DNA from 4 places in the Paenibacillus sp. 481 genome. Region 4 is predicted to be linked to each of the others. Evidence: riboswitches for the same ligand, from Rfam matches in the RefSeq annotation. Region 4 holds a riboswitch; each other region holds the start of a gene.
What was found. Region 4 has a riboswitch for cyclic di-AMP ahead of KIK04_RS09700 (C40 family peptidase). Riboswitches for the same ligand answer to the same signal wherever they lie in the genome.

Region 1 (4,600 bases), 2.0 Mb from region 4:
ATTGGCTGCGGATCACCGAGCGATGTAATGACAATCGGTGGCTGGTGTTTCACAATAAGCGCTAAATCGGTTTCGAAGCGCTTGTTCGTGCGGTGGACGATCAGGTTAACTGCCCACGGAGCGATACGGCGCCCAGGCTCTTTGGCCTTGGCCGCATAGAGCGCATCCGTAATTTGCTGCATCCAGTCGTCAAGGTCTTCGGCTGTGCGAGCGTTCAGAAGTGGAAATGACCCGATAAGGCCTGCTTTACAGCTCTCGATAACCATTTTCGGACTAGAAATAAGGAACATGGGGGCGACGATAACAGGCAAACTGAGCTGCTGAGTCATTTGTTGCGGTAGTCGTTTAGACAATTGAACTCATCCTCTCGCGGTTTGATATTTTTCTGTATCTGTAAAGTTGGCTGATCGGTGTAGGTAGGGCAGTTAGGCAATTGTATCATGTATATTACAATGTAAGCGCAATCAATTCTTGGGGCTACAAAATAGCATAGCAGCCGTTGATCACTTTTGTTCTTTTTGAAAATTAGTTAAGGGTCTTCTTCTGTTTAATAATAGCGACGGTACAGCGGGCGATGCTGATGAGATGTTGGTCTTCATCCACAATTTTGATTTCCCAGACCATGGTGGAACGGCCTTTGTGCAGTGGTATTGCGATGGCGGTCACCGTTCCTGATTGCTTGGAGCGAATGTGATTGGCGTTAATTTCGAGTCCGACAGCGGCTTCGGTTGTTTGATCGATGAGGAACCACGTGCCTAAGCTGGCGACGGTTTCTGCAAGTGCGACAGACGCACCCCCGTGGAGTAGCCCGAAAGGCTGGTGTGTCGCCGCGTTAACAGGCATGGTAGCCGTTACTCGTTCGGGTGTGATTTCTCCAAGCTCGATGCCTAAGGCACCAAGCATGGTTTCGCTTAATGGTTTCATTTGATGCATGAAATGAACCTCGCTTTCTGTTCGGTATGGGTTAAGCATGAGGGTTTAAGCTTATGGATGAAGGCCAATGAATCGAGCGAGCATACCTTTGAGCTGGGCGATTTCGTCTGCTGTAAAGTCCTGCAACGCTTCCTTGTGCGTATCTTCGATACAAATGGATAACGGAGCTTGCAATTCCTGACTGCGTGGTGTCAAAAAGATATGATTCATTCGGCGGTCTGTCGGACTTGGCCGGCGTTCAATAAGCTCGCTTTGCGCGAGACGATCGAGCAACCCGGTCATGGTCGCAGAGTCGAGTCGGAGGCGTTCGCCTAGCTCGGAGCTGTGCTGTCCGTCTTTTTCCCATAGCAGATGGAGAAGTGCGTGCTGTACGGGCGTGACGCCATACGGTTGCAGCTTGGCTTTAGCAATTTGATATGCACGTTGGGATGCTTTGCCGAGCAAAAAGGTTAGACAATCTTCGATCGGTTCCATGTGAATGCTGCTCTCCGTTCCTTTCTTACTTATTCAAAATGGCGAATATATCCAAAATATAACACACGAAAATTACCTTGTATACGAGTAAAGTGGATAAAAAATTTTTATTGGTGGCTGGATTGGGGGTGGAATGAGCGAAAAGATTGTCATCTTTAATGGAATTGTTAAAGGGATGTCGCATTTTATATAGATGAGAGATTCGTAGAGTTGAATTTAGCTTTGATTAGCTATTAGTAGAAGGAAAAAAAATGACGTGCATTTTGGGGCGGAGAAATGTGTGAAGTGCAGGTAACAGCGCTGAAATGAAAAAGTTACAGTTTGTAAATATTTATGTTTATTTCTATTATTTTTAAAATGATCTCTTTGTTGATCCATGTTAACATGTGAAAGTATTAAAAAAACAAGCCGAAGCCAAAAGGCACGGGGGACCCACATAGTGGGGTGAAGCCGCCATAAGCGGTAGGGGAGACCTTTTGACCCGAACCCGTCAGCTAACCTCGTAGGCTACCAAAGGGAGAGATATTTAGTATGAAGAAACATATGACGAAAGTAGTCGTAGCAGGTGCCTTGGCACTAACACCAGTAATTTCTGCAGGAGCGGTATCTGCTGCACCAGCAAAAGAGCCAGTTCAAGTTCAAAACCCGAACTGCTTTGTTAATTTCCAAGGTTTCCAAGGAAACAAAGGTAACATGGATAAAGCCCTTGCTGACTTGATGGAAAAATACTTCCCGGGCATGAACAAGCCAGGTACGGAAAAGCCATCCAAGCCATCTAAGCCTGAAGTGCAAAAGCCAGAAGTTACTAAACCAGAACAACCGTCTAAGCCAACAAATCCTAGCAACAACGGTAACAACGAAAACCAAGACAAAAATAACTTTGCACAACAAGTTATCAACTTGGTTAACCAAGAGCGTTCCAAAGCAGGTCTTCAGCCATTGAAAGCTGATTCCCAATTGAACGACGTAGCTATGGTAAAAGCAAAAGACATGCATAGCAAAAACTACTTCAGCCACACTTCGCCAACTTACGGTTCGCCGTTCGATATGATGAAGCAGTTCGGCGTGAAATACAACACGGCTGGCGAGAACATCGCTAAAGGCCAACAATCTCCAGCACAAGTGATGAAGGACTGGATGAACAGCCCTGGTCACCGTGAGAACATCATGAAGGGCCAATACTCTTCTATCGGTGTAGCTTATTATAACGGAGTTTGGGTGCAATTATTCAAAGGCTAAGTACAACTTTATAATAGCGCGGAGTAATCCGCTAAAAGAGGCACCTCGAAATCTCATTGGGATTTCGGGGTGTTTTTTGTTTGGGTGGGGTAAAAATACCCTTACGGCAAGGAGTTCAATGAAATATTATTTGCTCATATTAAATAAATTAAACTCCTGCTTAATTTACAACTTTAGAGTCCCCTCTGGTTCTTGTTTAACATTAGTTGCAGACAACTTTTAGTATCAATTGAACTACAGCAGAATAGACTATTATTAATTGAAATGAAGGAGGTGACAAAATGATTGTTATAAAATTAGGTAACTTAACCATTATAATATGTTTATTTTTGTTTGTTTAATCAATAACACCAGTTGGAGCCGACAATCAATTCTGGTTTAGTCAATAAAACCAGAGAGTACAGTATGCAAAATTTGCGTACTGTATTTCAGAAAAAAAGCAAAATATCATAATTACACGTTCTTTTCTTGTTACAAATCGTCGATTGAATAAACTCCTCATTACCCAAGCATTGATACCTCATACACGTATATAAAAAAGCCACTTAAAACAGCGATTTTTGTGATAATAATATTAATTTCATGGTGGAAAACCTTTAATTTCCTTAATAGCAAGAGTAACATTCACAAAATCCTTCAATTCAACCATCGTATATTAGCAATTCAGTGACTTTGCAGTATCTTGGGTGGAATATACATTACGCTTCATGCACTGATTGGCGTAGTAGCAGTTTCCTCATTGTCCATTTGGTTATCCAATGTCTTAATATCTTCATGGTTTTTTCATTCGCTTTATCGGTCGTACATAACCTCTAACCTTTTTTTAGAGCTTTTTTTTCTTCAAATGCTTCGTTCACCAGATTGTTAATAATGGTAATCCATCTATATCTATAAAGTGTTATGAAGAATAAAAAAACTAAAGGTATAAAAACAATGAGAAGTAGAAAGTAATGTTCATCTTGAATAAATAATAATATATTTGAGAAATTATCAACTTGTAATTGTAGTTGTTCAGTTAAATATGATATTTTACTTTCAAGATTCATGGAGTCCAATTTAACAGCATCAATTTTTGATTGAGTATTGTACTGCCAGTCTAAAGGCTTAAATAATAACGGTATATATATGGAGCAAGTGTCCCTAGAACTGTTGTCAAAAAGAAGATAATAACTACAATAATTAAGTTGAGCTGTTTATATTGTTCAAATTGCGAATTTACACTTGTTTTAATTGTTCGTAATTCCCTTTCGGTATAGTCTTGTATAAGATGGTCTTTTACCGTCTCTATTTTTCCGAGAGGTATAGCTCCGAATCCGAAACCTTTTATTCCGTATTTAATTCTAATATACTTGCTAGCCATATCATAATCTCTAAAATTTATTTTTTTCATAGTATCCACCTCTACATTATATGATGAAGCATAAATTAAGACTGCTTTTAACATAGGAGCAATATCATGTGGGAGAATCAGGTAAGGATATTGAGTTTAAATTCGAATTCATTATAATATTAAAATATTAACTTACATAGCAATTCTAATTGAAAGAAGAACCTCATGTTTAGCGAGGTTCTGTTAGAAGTTTATTTAACACAAATCCATCTTTAAGACCCTGAGAATACATAAAGTCAATCATGAGAGCTTGAAGTTCATTTATGCATTTTTCATAATCAAGTAGAAGTGGCTTAAGGTCATCAGGTAGGTTGGTGTATATCTGGGAGTATTGTTTGCTGCATGTTTCTGATAGGAGAACGTACTCTTGACTGGTTTGAGAAAATTGGTTACTTAAATCCGTAGCTCTGTCGCAAGCAAAGTTATAAAACTGTGTGATGCATTTAACTGTAAACTTTCTGATTTAATAGAGTATACACCTGAGAAAAAAGATTTGGTTTAATCGATTCAGGAGTAGTTTTTCCCTGTGGTACAATAAATCATTTTTTAATTAAAGCTATGTCT
Region 2 (4,600 bases), 2.6 Mb from region 4:
TGGATGAGGCTAACGCGACTTTCAAAGCCTAGTTCAACTACTTTATACTTAGCTATCTTAAGCATCTCTTCTGAAGGGTCGACTCCAGTAAATGTCCATGTCGGGTTAGATGGTCCCCACGCGGAAAGTTCATTGCCGGTGCCTGCTCCGATCACGAGCAAGGAGGCCGCTTGCTCGCCTAATTGTAAGCGGTAATACGATTGAACCATTGCAAATAACGCGTCATACGTCGGAACCGAGATACGAGAGTTTTTTTCGTACGTTGCTGCCATTGCAGAATTGAATGTAGGATCTTTAGTCATTGCTTAACTCCATTTCGTGTTCATGATTGATATTTTAAGGATATTAAAGATAGTTGTAATCGATAATTAGATTAAAAATTAATTCGCTACATAATGTATGAAATTCACAACATTTCTGTCTACCTTCTGTAAGACATGTTCTATCGTTTGAGTTTGTAAATGATTTTCCATTTTTTGCTCAGCTTCATTCATTACTTTTTCGATGAAACAATTTTGTCTATCATGTATCTTATTGTCTAAGCTACAATTAAATAACGAAGTTGTCCCCTCAATAGCATGTATGATATCTAAAAATGTAATCGTTTTTACATCTTTAATTAATTTGTATCCACCGTTTACCCCTGTGCCCGATTCAATAAAGCCGGACTTAACTAAAGTCGTTAATACTTTAGAAAGATACGTAGGCGACACTTTCTGTACTTCAGCCAATGGCTTTACACCTATTGTCTTGCCCGCTGGTAACAGGGCCAAATAAACGATCGTATGCAGGGCATAATTCGTTGCCTTCGAATACTTCACTCTTCTCACCTCTTAATTAAAGACTCAATGAGTCTATAATATCTCCAATGACTTAGATAAGTCAAGTTAGCACACCTCATCGGCCGCTTGTCTTCATCGTAAATACGCTTCAAAAAAGAAAAGACAGCCACATATTTCTGGCTGCCGTCTTTTAATGTTTATAGAGCCTATATACTAGAAACTTGTTATTTTTCCATTACAGCAAAGTAATTATCTTCATAATCGGCAAAGTTAAACACTCTGCTGGAACCCATATTTACAATTTCTCCGACTTTAACATTTTTATTGACTAATTCGCTATGTAATTCATTAAAATTCTCTGCAAAAAACATCAAAGAAGGTGTCCCCAGATTCATTCCAGGTGACATTTTAGCAACGAGTTCTTTATTGTGCAGAATGATGCTTGTCTCGGCTCCTGTTGTTGGAGCAATTTCAATCCATCTCATTCCTTGGCCGTTATTTTCTTCAGAAATGACACGAAACCCTACTTTTTCTGTCCAAAAATTCACTGCCTCATCTTGGTTATTTACATACAACATAATTTGACCGACTTTACTAATCATAACCAGCGACACTCCCTTCATAGTAAGTACATCCCAAACCCGATGCTCTTATTCCTTTCCATCGAGCAGGTTTCTGATACCCCACGACATCCGATACGGGCGATTAATGCAACAAAATGTTCTTAGCTTCCCCCTAGTTCGTCTTGTCTACTTTACGAAGAAACTTCAAACCATGCAGGTTCGTTCTTTCTTAAGCCTCATGCTCCATACTAGTCATTACGGAATATACATCCTCAGATATTACACGACGAGCTGTAACGTATCGTTTTTCGTAATAGTTCTCAGATAGTTTACTAATTCGAACACCTTTATTGCTTGAAGAATGAGCAAATTGTCCGTCTCCTATGAATATACCGGCATGAGAAATACCTTTACCGTCCGTATTAAAGAAGACAAGATCGCCAGGTTGTAAATCTTCTTGTTCCACATGTTCTCCTTCTTCGGCTTGTAACTTTGAGGTTCTTGGAAGATCTACATCATACTGATTAAATATGTGCAAAATGAATCCCGAGCAATCAAATCCATCTACGGTCGTACCTCCCCATTTATAAGGCGTCCCGACCACTTCATCAACTGCATGTTCGATCTTCATTTCATCAGCGAAGGCACTCCCCGCAAAGCTAAAACACATCACACTCACTAATAATGATGCTACAACTTTTTTCAAAACTAGTTTCCCCCTTCGATGCCTACGAGGTTAGCTAAGGGTTCGGAAGAAGGTTTCCCTATAATCTTTTTGCAATAGATTAATTCACCCAAGTGGATCCCCCGTTTCCTGAACAGGAATTCGGCAAAATACAATTTTTTTGGTACGTTTATACCCTTTCTTTTTTTACTAACCAATTCCTGCTTTATAACCATTAGAAAAATCTAACTTATGTGTCGATTTTTCTAAAATTGATCCACTAGCCCATAACTGATTTGACACTAACCTTTATGTAAGTACCTGTACTAAAAGTGCATACTTACATTTTTGTAGTGATCTCTTTATACTCAAAACATAAATCACAAACCACCCTTAAAGGAGGACAAAACTTTGAAAACTCTTGTAATCGTAACACACCCAAGCATAGAAACATCCGTCATCAATAAACGGTGGGTCGAGGAACTCCATAAATATCCGGAAAAATATACGGTACATGAATTGCATAAGGTTTACCCTGACGGAAACATCGATGTGGAAAAAGAGCAACAACTCATTGAATCACATGGTAATCTGGTTCTACAGTTCCCAGTGTATTGGTTTAATTGCCCGCCGCTGCTTAAAAAATGGCTTGATGACGTGTTTGCATATGGTTGGGCTTATGGTTCAAACGGAGGCGATAAATTAAAAGATCGCAAAATTGCTTTAGCTGTATCGGCCGGAATTAAACAAGCAGATTATAGTGCAGAGGGAAGATATAAGTACACACTGGAACATTTGTTAGCTCCTTTTGAAACTTCCTTCCTATACTGCCATGCCGATTATCGTTCGTTCTTTGCGTTTTATGGCACAGAATATGAGCCGTCTGCAAGCGAAGTGGACACAAGTGCACAAAATTATTTGAAGTTTATTAACAATCTGTAATCAATTACTTGATTAAAGCTAAATAAAAAAGAAGTATTTCCGTGTTCAGGAGATACTTCTTTTGATTTACATGAGCTCATTATGCCGCATTACCTCATTTTAATTTTGGACAAGTTAAGCAGTAATCATGATCATCCGAAATTTTGTATAAAAAGCAGCATGTCTTTCGAACACGGATCGGCGTGTCCGAATAAGACGTTGTACATTTAGGACTGTTATACTTTTTCATCGGATTCTCTCTTTCTCCAAAGAGATGTGCTGGCGCTTCTTGAACTAAATATTGAAAATCTTCTTGAATACGAGCTTTTTGTTGATCACTAGCCCCCTCTAACATGCGCCTTTCATACAGCCAATATACGGAAATAGCTGCATTTTCCCATAAAATAGAGGTCGGCACCTTTGCCACTTTGGAGACAGAATTCCACACTTCCGCCATATTCCCCGCAAAAATACGTTGAATCATTTGTTCACGCCAAATATACCGATCTCCGCCTGTAGGCTCGGTTACTCGCCAATCGCTTAAACATACCTCAGGCAGCCAAGACTTGTCTTCATCCACGGACTCAATATGACAGTTTTCAATCGAGTAATCCAATCCCTTATTAAACATCGTCATGGCATAAAGGCCAGAAGCCATTGTGAGATAAGCATATCTCTTGGACAATTGAGACAAGCTAGCAGCTGCATTTGAGCATTGAAAGATCGTCTTTGCCGCTTCTAAGTATTCCTGACACTTTGCTGTATCCAACAAATCTACCGCTGGAATGGATAAACGGCTGTCTCGCGACGCATGTAAGGTCAAACGAAAATGTTCTGTTAGAATGTTTACTTCCTCTGGCTCAAACAAGGACAGCTGCAAGTTACTCTTATTCATTCTCTCTCTACCTCTTCCATGTAGGCTGTTTCCCATCAGTTATTGATGACGATTACGATACAGTAAGTAAATAAAAAATGGCGCCCCAATTCCAGATACAAATACACCGGCTGGAATATCAAGCGGAATAAAGGCGGTTCTGGCCACGATATCTGCTGCACACACGATCATCCCACCGATGAGGGCCGACACGAGAACCAATCCTCCCATTGCTCGTCCAACCAGTTGTCTGGCGATATGCGGTGCAATTAAACCTACAAATCCTATGCCTCCAGCGAACGCTACAGCCGATCCTGCTAAGGCAACACTAACAAATAGCAAACCGAATCGGTGCATTTGCACCCGAACACCTAGACTAGTGGCGACTTGGTCCCCCATCTCCTGTGCATTCGCGGTTCTGGAAAATAATAAGGTTAATGGGACAAAAATAAGCACCCAGGGTAGCATAGCATAAACCTTCGCCCAACTCGCACCGTATACACTTCCAGTTAGCCAGAGATAAGCATGGCTCGTAGTGACCGTACTACCGAGTACGAGCAGCAACGTGGTCATCGCCCCCATCGCTGCCGCCATCCCAATTCCGACAAGAACAAGTCGAATCGGGGTGACCCCTTTTTTCCATGCTAATGTATAAACAAGCATAGACATGATTCCGGCACCTGCTATAGCGGCAGCAGGCAGCCATTTCATGCTTATGGAGCCAGCAAAATAAGTGATAAAAATAACAGCCGCGAAGGAAGCTCCACCTGTAATCCCAACTATATCTGGAGAGCCA
Region 3 (4,600 bases), 910 kb from region 4:
AACAAACGATACACGACTTCTTCTGAAATGGCTGCTACCCAAGCAAGTAACGGGAAAAAAGCCATGTATGTCATATTGAGAGGCGATTGTTGGGCATCATTCGCCGTCCAAGTATCAAACCCCCGTTCTAAGCAGAAGAAAATGATCGTCTGAACGCCAAGCAACAACCCAGCAAAAAGAAGTCCAAGCCAAAGGGAGCGCACAAGATGATGACCAAAATGCGCATTACGCCATGTTGGCATCAGGTCGCCGTACGTCGTGTCTTTCCATAATTGGCGTCCTGCGACGAGCGCAAAATAGACTCCAATGCCTTGAATAAGTGTAATTCCGTATTGAATGAGCGAAATAAATGTCAAATTGAGCTTGGCAGCTGGTACTTCTAGTTCCAGCGCAATTTGGCTAGGCAGTACATTCCAAATGTGCAGCAGTGAAATTCCGCCCGACACGAGTGTCAGCGCGATCATCGTGTTGGAACCGAAGCGAACCGTGTTCCGATATCGAATGCACATCAAAATAGCGAGTGCACTGAGGGCAAATGAGACCCACAAATAACCGTAACGGTATACGTTTTGTGCCGTATCTGTCTGCTTCTGAATGAGTTGTTCATAAGCATCAGGAACGACCCACACAGGTTCGGCTCGAATAACGGCACGGTCGGCCACTTCAACTTCAATATGCAGCTTGGATTGTCCTACTTTTGCGGTCGGGACGTGAAACAGATAAGTATGATTGGGCAGTTCGCGATCCAGTACGAACGATTGTTTCTTCCAGCCGAGTGAATAAGCCGCTTCCTCTGCAAGTTTGGCTTGCTGCGTCTGATGTGTAGCTGTCGATGGTGATGAATCAGGCAGTGACTGCTGTGTTCTTTTTGTGGATGTGGATGTAAGTGTATCATCGCTCACGAAACCAAATCCGACGACACTGCCTGTTGTCAGATGAATGTCAACACGTAGTGTCCCAGCTTGCTCACCTGCAAGGACAGGAAGCAGGACGCGATACGTATCCATAGGCGCCTGTTTATCCCAGCGCTTGTACTGTTCGAGTACGCCTTCCTTATTGACGTAGCCCGAAAACATTTTGTTCGTCGTATACACGACCGAAGTATCGCTGTGTGGAGCGACCCTAATGTCTCCGCTCCATTGCTGTTGGATGAATGAAGTCGCTCGTGCTTCGGCCTCTGACTTGGACAGTAAGCGCAAGTTAGGCTCCACTGCTTGCTGGCTCTGTAGTTGTGGGATGATGATCTGCATCATCAGGAATAATAGAAATCCAATAGCGGATGCAGCTATTAGAAAGCGTGGCAGACGAGTACGGTTTTGCTTCAATTTCATGTGAGGTTCACCTCCATTTTGTTCGTGCAAATAAGATTATTTGTATAGTTTAGCAAGAGAAGGCTTGAAAATCGACGTTTTACGAAATGACAGCGTGAAAACAACCGTTTGTAAGCGTTATCTGCCGCTATTTCACCGCTTTTTATTGCATTTTTGCGCGTTCTATGACTTTGTGTGTGGCTAACTAAACGTTTATAATCTCGTTATGAATCGAATAACAAGCCGAGTTTCGCATAGTTGCGAAAGCGGGGGAACCGAATTTTTGGGGTGAATTTCGTACTGATTAACGACGTGAAAGTAGGATATTGTGCTTTCCGTATCGTTGGTCAGATGAATAGGGCGACCTGGACGTGCCCGAATCCGTCAGCTAACCTCGTAGGCATTTTACGTCAGGATACCAGCGCGAGCATTGGGATTTCCAGTGCTTTTTTTCGTGACTAAAAAGAGGTGTAAGCTCTGAAAACATTGCTTTCAGCAAAACGTTGGCATTTGACGCCCCCGCAAACTTTAGTATCAGGGTTCGCATTTATTATTTTATTTGGGGCATTTTTACTTATGCTTCCGTTGTCCAACACCGACGGAAAAACTTTATCCTTTATCGACGCGCTCTTCACCGCTACATCCGCGACGTGTGTAACGGGGCTAGTTGTCGTGGATACGGGAACACATTTTACGCTGTTCGGGCAAATTGTGCTTCTATGTTTGATTCAAGTGGGCGGCTTAGGATTTATGACGATGGCAACACTGATTGCCTTTGCCTTCAAAAAGCGGATTTCGCTTAAAGATCGGCTTATTTTGCAGGAAGCGTTAAATCAAGGCAGCATGGAGGGGATCGTGCGCCTTATTCGGAAAGTAGTCATGTTTGCTTTTATTATCGAAGGGACGGCGGCGATCTTGTTCGCTCTCCGCTGGTCATTTGATATGCCGATTGGACAGGCTATATATTATGGGATTTTTCATGCCATTTCCTTATTTAACAATGCGGGATTTGATTTGTTTGGCCCGATTAGTGGTCCGTTCTCTAGCTTCACCAGTTATGTAGGGGACCCTATCGTGAACCTCGTCACCATGTTTTTAATTATATCGGGCGGCCTCGGCTTTATTGTGCTGTCAGACTTGTTCGATTATAAGACGACTAAGCGGCTTTCGCTGCATAGTAAAGTGGTTATATCGATGACGAGCTTGCTAATTGTCCTAGGTGCGATCGTTATTCTCGTATTCGAGTTTACGAACACTAAGACATTAGGCAGTATGAACGGGTGGGAGAAGTTCTGGGCTTCGCTGTTCCAATCCGTATCACCACGTACGGCAGGGCCTAACTCCATCGATATCGGGGCTATGCGCCAAGCATCACAGTTTTTTATTATTATTTTGATGTTTATCGGTGCTTCGCCAGGGTCGACAGGCGGTGGGATTAAGACGACGACGTTTGCCATATTGATTGGCGCGGTTATTGCGATGATTCGCGGTAAAGAGGATATTGTATTGTTTCGTAACCGCCTTGCGATTGACCGTATTTTTAAAGCGGTAACACTAACGCTGCTGGCTTTGTCGTGGGTCATCATCATTACGATGATTTTGACGACGACCGAGGATCAACTGTTCATCAAAATTTTGTTTGAAACGACATCAGCATTTGGCACGGTCGGCCTGTCGATGGGCATTACGCCTGAATTGTCTGATATCGGCAAGTTGTTGTTATGTGTAACGATGTTTGCTGGCCGGCTTGGACCACTGACATTGGCGTACGCGCTTGGACCGAAAAGCGAGCGCGAGCTGTACCGTCATCCAGAAGGTAAAATTACAATTGGATAACCTTGCACACAGGAATGAACAGGTTCCCACAAGGCAAGCATCAATTGGTGGCTACGAGGGAATAAATAGTTGAATGAGTATTGGACGAAGGGGATTACGTCAAGATGGTGTTACAGCAATTTGCAGTCGTCGGCATGGGCCGATTTGGATCTAGTTTAGCAAAGGAGCTCGTGAAGCTCGGGCATCAGGTGCTAGGCATCGATAAAGATGAGGAAGTCGTAGACGAAATGAACGGCATTGTTACTCATGCTGTGGTCGCAGATGCGACTGATGAGGAAGTGCTGCGCTCGCTCGGCATCCGCAACTTTGACTGCGTCATCGTTGCGATTGGCAACGATATTCAGACGAGCATACTCGTCAGCATTCAGATGAAGGAGCTCGGTCTCAAGCGGGTCGTTGCGAAGGCCGTAACCGAGTTGCATGGCAGAGTACTCGACCGAATTGGTGTCGATCGGATTATTTACCCTGAGCGAGACATGGGTATTCGGGTCGCGCATCAACTTGTCTCTCCGAACTTGCTCGATTATATCGAGCTGTCTAAAGATTACACAATTGTAGAGCTTAGTGTGCCGAATTGCTTGGATGGCATGTCGCTTCGAGATTTAAATACACGTTCGCGCTTCGGGTGCAGCATTGTTGCTCTCAACAAAGAGGGCGGAATTATTATTGCGCCGACGGCGGAAGATGTCCTTAGTGAAAAAGACATTATGGTCCTCATTGGTACGAATGAGCAAATTGAAGAATTTGAGGACGTTATCATTGATAGACTGTAATAAACGGTGATAAGCAGTAATAAAGGGGGTCGTGACTTCTAAACGTTCTAAACGTTTGGGTCACGACCCTCTTTGTTTATGTTACACATACCGGCTCCAGTTGGTTGCCCCTTGTACCGTTTCATCAATAAATTGGCGTGCGGTTTGATTGAGCGCTGCTTGCTCGGCATACACGAGCGACATAATTCGTTCGGTCTGTTCCAGTTCTTTCATATGAACGGTAATTAACTCGTTATGTTCTAACAGCTCCTGCCGTAAGTACGACTTGGGCAGCAACGCAGCGGCCTGACACGTTGTAATTAACCTCATAATAGCTTCAAAAGAATCGATCTCCATACGAATATCGGGCATGATGCGATATCTGCGAAATAAATCATCGGTCAATTTTCGATACCACGTTCCATTTGAAAATAGCAACATCGGCAGCCCGTTCAACTGTGCCATCGACCACGACTTTTGCTTAGCAAGCTCGTGATATTTAGGCAGAACAAGTTGCAAATGGTCAGCGAATAAAGGAATACAAATCAGTCCAGGCTCACGTATCGCGTCCGCGACGAGGCCTAAGTTTACTTTTTGCTCGCGGATAAGCGATATAATTTCGTGTGTTTTGCCCGTCACTGCTTTTAATTGGGCACTCGGGTGCTTGTCCATAAAGCGTGAGACGAACATAGGCAGCGTCGT
Region 4 (4,600 bases):
TGTAAATGAGCAGGGCTGGAAAACGTATCAATTTTATGCCGATGATGTGCACGACTTTGCATGGGCTGCTTCGCCTAACTTCGTCTACTTTGAAGAACCTTTTTCGGCCAAGCATGTACCTGGGGTGCGCATTAAGCTTTATTTGGACCCGAAGCATAAGGAACTGAAAGAAAGATATTTATATGCGGCCAAAACAGCCTTGGCTAAATATAGCGAGTGGTACGGAGAGTATCCTTATTCGACGCTGTCGATTGTCGTTCCGCCTAAATCGGCTAATGGTGCTGGGGGCATGGAGTACCCTACGCTCGTTACCGCCTTTGGCGCGGAGGACGATAGCCCTGGCTACGATTTAGAAAGAACCGTCGTACACGAAATTGGCCATCAATATTTTTATGGCCTGCTCGCCTCCAATGAATTCGAAGAGGCATGGCTAGATGAGGGCTTCACTTCTTATGCAGAAGATAAGTTGATGGAAGAAGAATTCGGTGTCACGCCTAACTTGGCCGTACAGGCGAGCTACATTACGAGCCCAGCGCCATTGAAGCTTGAGGCATGGCGCTACAACCATCAAGATCATTACGCCGAAAATGTGTACTTGCGTGCCAAGCTCGTGCTACGAGCGATGGAGGCTCAAGTCGGGGACAAGACCATGCAGCGCATATTGCGAACGTACACGCAGAAGTACCGCTTCAAACATCCGACTACTGCCGATTTCCAACGGGTCGTCGAGCAGGTGACGAAGCAAAAATGGACCCAATTTTTCAATCAATATGTGTACAGTGACAAAATGGCTGACTTTGCGGTTGAAAGTATCCAGACCGAGCGAATTGCCCAAGGAAACGATAATCACTACGAATCTACCGTACATATTCGGAAGCTGGGAGCCGATTATCCGAACATCACCATTGTGTTCAGCTTTGCTGACGGCAGCATTACACGCAAAGTATGGAATGGCGATGGTGATCGCATTCGCTACAAGATTAGCCACCCCAAACCGTTAGAATGGGTCATGGTTGATCCCCTTTACAAAATCGTGCTCGAAAATAAGCATATTAACAATTATATGCGAGCTGAGGTTGAAGAACCGTTGCGAACGCGCTCCAATTTGACTGTCGTTAAATTAATGGAAGCGATAACGAACGTGCTAGGGTGGTGATAACGATGAAATTATATGTACATGAAGGATGGACTTGGTTAAAAGATCATGTGTATATCGGCATTATTTTGTTCTTATATCAGCTGCTGTGGGGCTTTTTTCTGTACCGATTCATCGAAGATATCGTCGTTCCCGTGCTCCATCGTTACCCTAACCCCCCGCCAACTGAACTAAGTGCGCAGCTGTTTATAATGGAAAGCCAGTTTCATTTGATGAAGACGAGCGAGTATACACCTTATTTGTGGACGGCACTAGCGTTTATTGTTGTTCACATGCTACTGACCCCGCTCATCCATGCTGGCCTATTTTACTCCATGGCGCACTCGCGTGTAGGACTTAGCTTTTTTAAAGGCATCAAAACAACGTGGAAATCGATACTATTTTTATATGTGTTGGAAATGACCGTACTCTTGGCACCGGCCTACTGGTTCATACCGCTGGCAGCAAAGTCATTAGCTAGGCATCCGAGCTTACAAACACTCCTTACTGATTTGTTACCATTCGCGCTCGTATGGGCTTTAGGCGGCTGGCTGTTACACCATGTGTTCCTCTTTTTAAAATTTGGCGTCGCTTCTGAGACGGCACTGCATCGTGCTCTTGGTATTGGCATAAGGCGCTTGCTGCCTACACTTGGACTATCGGCCCTATTTATGGCTATAGGCTTGGCGTGCAGCATAGCTGTAACCAGTGCAGCTTTCTTATGGACGGGAATGACGGCACTTATTTTGCAGCAAGCGTTCCCAGCCGTGCGCGTATTTCTTAAAATGTGGGGGCTATCTGCCCGCTACGCGGTATGGCGCGAAGCAGACAACACGAAGTAGTTACGGTAGTTACAGTAGTTAACGAGCGGTTGCTGAATAATCGTTGTCGAACCATTTCCTGACCGTTACATTTATCGAACAGATCTTGCATAAAAAGGCTTGCTTGTCGTCGGCTATTGCCGATCAAGCAAGTTTTTTTTGTGAATAGGGCAAAAATGGTTTGTAAAAACAAAACCCGTCTGCTAAAATAAACCTTAGATTTGTTACAACTTTGTAATTAAATCAGATCTAGTTCTTTCAATTTTGTAATTTATGTACCGTAATCTAGATGTGACATTCCAAAATGCGCCGAATTCCCGTCCACATCCGGGAAACGGGGGAACCAGTCTTTACGGGTGAATTGATCTTGCCGCAAGCAGAGATCATAGGTTACCTTCAACCGAACCCTTCAGCTAACCTCGCAGGCAAGGAAGGGGCTTAACCAATTGAAAAAGAAGCTGGCTACAGCGGTGCTGGGTCTGAGCGTCCTGTTCTCTTTTAGTACAGGCAGCGCATTTGCAGCATCCAAGATGGACAATACGATCGAAGACTTACTAGGAGTTCCGTATTCATACGGAGGTTCGACAACAAGCGGTTTTGACTGCTCGGGCTTTACGAAATACGTATTCGACAAAATGGGCATCGATTTGACTCGTTCCTCTTCCTCGCAATTTGAAGAAGGAGATAAGGTCAGCAAAGATGAACTCCGTCCTGGAGACTTGGTCTTTTTTAACACTAGCGGTAAAGGTGTATCACACGTTGGTATTTTTGTCGGTAACGGCAAGTTTGCTCATTCGGCATCCAACGACGGTGTACGCATCGACAAACTAAGCATGGACTATTATGAGAAGCGCTATTTGGGCGCTCGTCGCGTAATGGCCGAAGAGAAGTTCGACAGTTACGCGAGCTATGCAGTTGCAACTGCACAGAGCGGCAAATAGCATTCATTTCACGTTATAAGCTATTCGTTTATGGGACAAGCTTGGTAAAAGGCGATATTATCGCACTTTACCAGGCTTGTTTTATTTCAGGTTGAACATCGTATAATTCGTATTACCCTTTTTTTCAAAAAGTAACACAAACGCTATCATTCCACACTGCCTAGCAAACAAGCAAAAAGAGAGCCATTCCCCAATCATGGAGAACAGCTCTCTATTTCTTTACGTTTATGGTTTATCGTTAGGCAGCAGCATTATGATTCGATTTCTTGCGGCGCAGCTTCACGATCATCTCATAGACGATCGGTACGATAAGCAGCGTCAGCAGTGTCGAACTGGTCAAGCCACCGATTACCGTCACACCGAGACCACGAGAGATTACGCCGCCGCCTTCCATCCCGATAGCCAGCGGAATTAACGCCCCGATCGTCGCGATCGCCGTCATCAGAATAGGACGGAGACGCGTCGTTGCCGCTTCTAGCAAGGCTTCACGTACAGAATAGCCTTCCTCTTCCTTTTGGATAACACGGTCAATCAATACAATTGCATTCGTCACAACGATACCGATCAGCATCAGCATACCGATAAGTGCAGATATACTAATCGTCTCCCCAGCTATATAGAGAGCCACCATCGCTCCGATAACCGTAAATGGAAGCGAGAACAGGATAGCGAATGGCGCCGCTCCACCGCCGAAAGTGATAACTAAAATCAAGTACACAATAGCGATCGCCGCCAACATGGCAACTCCAAGCTGTGTAAACGATTCTTGAATATCAGCCGTCACACCGCCTGTGGAAATCTCAACACCAGTCGGAAGTTTCATTGCATCTACTTCCTTCTGAGCAGCAGCCGATACTTCGCCAACGTTGGCTCCGTTTATTTTGCCGCTGACATCAAGCACAAGACGACCATTTTTGCGTGTAATCGTATCCGATGTTGTACCTTCGTTCACCTTAACGACTTCAGACACTTTAACCTTGGTTCCAAGAGGAGTCGTCAATTCGCGATTCAACAGGTCATCTACCGACTTCGTCTTTTCTTCTTTCACCTGCAAATATACATTCAGCTCTTCCCCGTCCTTCTCGACGGTTGTTAACACAGGCCGTTCCCGCTGTTGACTGAGCAACATGCCGACATCAGCAGACGTTAGGCCATACTGGCTTAGCTTTTTATGATCAATCGAAAATGTGTATTCTTCATATGCGTCAGATAAACTGGACTGCACATCACTTAGACCTTCTACCTTCGCTAACCGCTTTTCTAAATCAGCTACGACAGGCTTCATTTTGTCCAAGTTATCGCCATATACGAACAACTTCAGGTCGTTGCCACTAAAGCCGCCAGAGGCGAAGTCCATCTGCCCCCACTCACCTTTACTCGTCTTCGCCTTTAGATCCTTCATAACTTGATCTTTCAGCTGTGTAAACTCCGGTGTGTCTGGCTTGTACTTCACGAAAAATAGCGCCTGATTGCGCGCACCCGGACTGAACGGATTCTCGCCACCCACTGAGAACTGCACGACTTCTACATGTTCATCTGCTTGGAAGTACGATTCCGCGACCATGGCCGTATCTTTCACTTCATCCAAAGTCTGACCTGCTTCCGGATTATAGGTCGCAATAATCATCTTTTCTTCTTCCGAAGCTATAAAGCTGACACCAACGAGCGGTGCAAGCATCATACTGCTTACGAGCAGCAACACC

Region 1: linked by a shared signal. The riboswitch ahead of KIK04_RS18905 (CAP domain-containing protein) and the one ahead of KIK04_RS09700 (C40 family peptidase) in region 4 are both predicted to bind cyclic di-AMP.
Region 2: linked by a shared signal. The riboswitch ahead of KIK04_RS22955 (C40 family peptidase) and the one ahead of KIK04_RS09700 (C40 family peptidase) in region 4 are both predicted to bind cyclic di-AMP.
Region 3: linked by a shared signal. The riboswitch ahead of KIK04_RS05635 (TrkH family potassium uptake protein) and the one ahead of KIK04_RS09700 (C40 family peptidase) in region 4 are both predicted to bind cyclic di-AMP.

The regions. Positions count from the first base shown of each region.
Region 1 is NZ_CP075175.1:4,279,624-4,284,223, forward strand. Features, by position in the region: gene KIK04_RS18890 (NAD(P)H-dependent flavin oxidoreductase) at 1-353, opposite strand, end outside; gene KIK04_RS18895 (hotdog fold thioesterase) at 526-933, opposite strand; gene KIK04_RS18900 (MarR family winged helix-turn-helix transcriptional regulator) at 985-1,407, opposite strand; cyclic di-AMP (ydaO/yuaA leader) riboswitch at 1,804-1,932, shown strand; gene KIK04_RS18905 (CAP domain-containing protein) at 1,939-2,646, shown strand; gene KIK04_RS18910 (hypothetical protein) at 3,743-4,045, opposite strand; gene KIK04_RS24475 (helix-turn-helix domain-containing protein) at 4,461-4,538, shown strand.
Region 2 is NZ_CP075175.1:5,337,061-5,341,660, forward strand. Features, by position in the region: gene KIK04_RS22940 (class I SAM-dependent methyltransferase) at 1-302, opposite strand, end outside; gene KIK04_RS22945 (Rrf2 family transcriptional regulator) at 381-821, opposite strand; gene KIK04_RS22950 (VOC family protein) at 1,007-1,384, opposite strand; gene KIK04_RS22955 (C40 family peptidase) at 1,575-2,051, opposite strand; cyclic di-AMP (ydaO/yuaA leader) riboswitch at 2,056-2,187, opposite strand; gene KIK04_RS22960 (NAD(P)H-dependent oxidoreductase) at 2,421-2,951, shown strand; gene KIK04_RS22965 ((2Fe-2S)-binding protein) at 3,046-3,825, opposite strand; gene KIK04_RS22970 (FecCD family ABC transporter permease) at 3,865-4,600, opposite strand, start outside.
Region 3 is NZ_CP075175.1:1,328,954-1,333,553, reverse strand. Features, by position in the region: gene KIK04_RS05640 (CPBP family intramembrane glutamic endopeptidase) at 1-1,331, opposite strand, end outside; cyclic di-AMP (ydaO/yuaA leader) riboswitch at 1,542-1,729, shown strand; gene KIK04_RS05635 (TrkH family potassium uptake protein) at 1,821-3,146, shown strand; gene KIK04_RS05630 (potassium channel family protein) at 3,251-3,919, shown strand; gene KIK04_RS05625 (LysR family transcriptional regulator) at 4,001-4,600, opposite strand, start outside.
Region 4 is NZ_CP075175.1:2,241,903-2,246,502, forward strand. Features, by position in the region: gene KIK04_RS09690 (M1 family metallopeptidase) at 1-1,156, shown strand, start outside; gene KIK04_RS09695 (carbamoyl transferase) at 1,162-1,977, shown strand; cyclic di-AMP (ydaO/yuaA leader) riboswitch at 2,254-2,399, shown strand; gene KIK04_RS09700 (C40 family peptidase) at 2,403-2,897, shown strand; gene KIK04_RS09705 (efflux RND transporter permease subunit) at 3,136-4,600, opposite strand, start outside.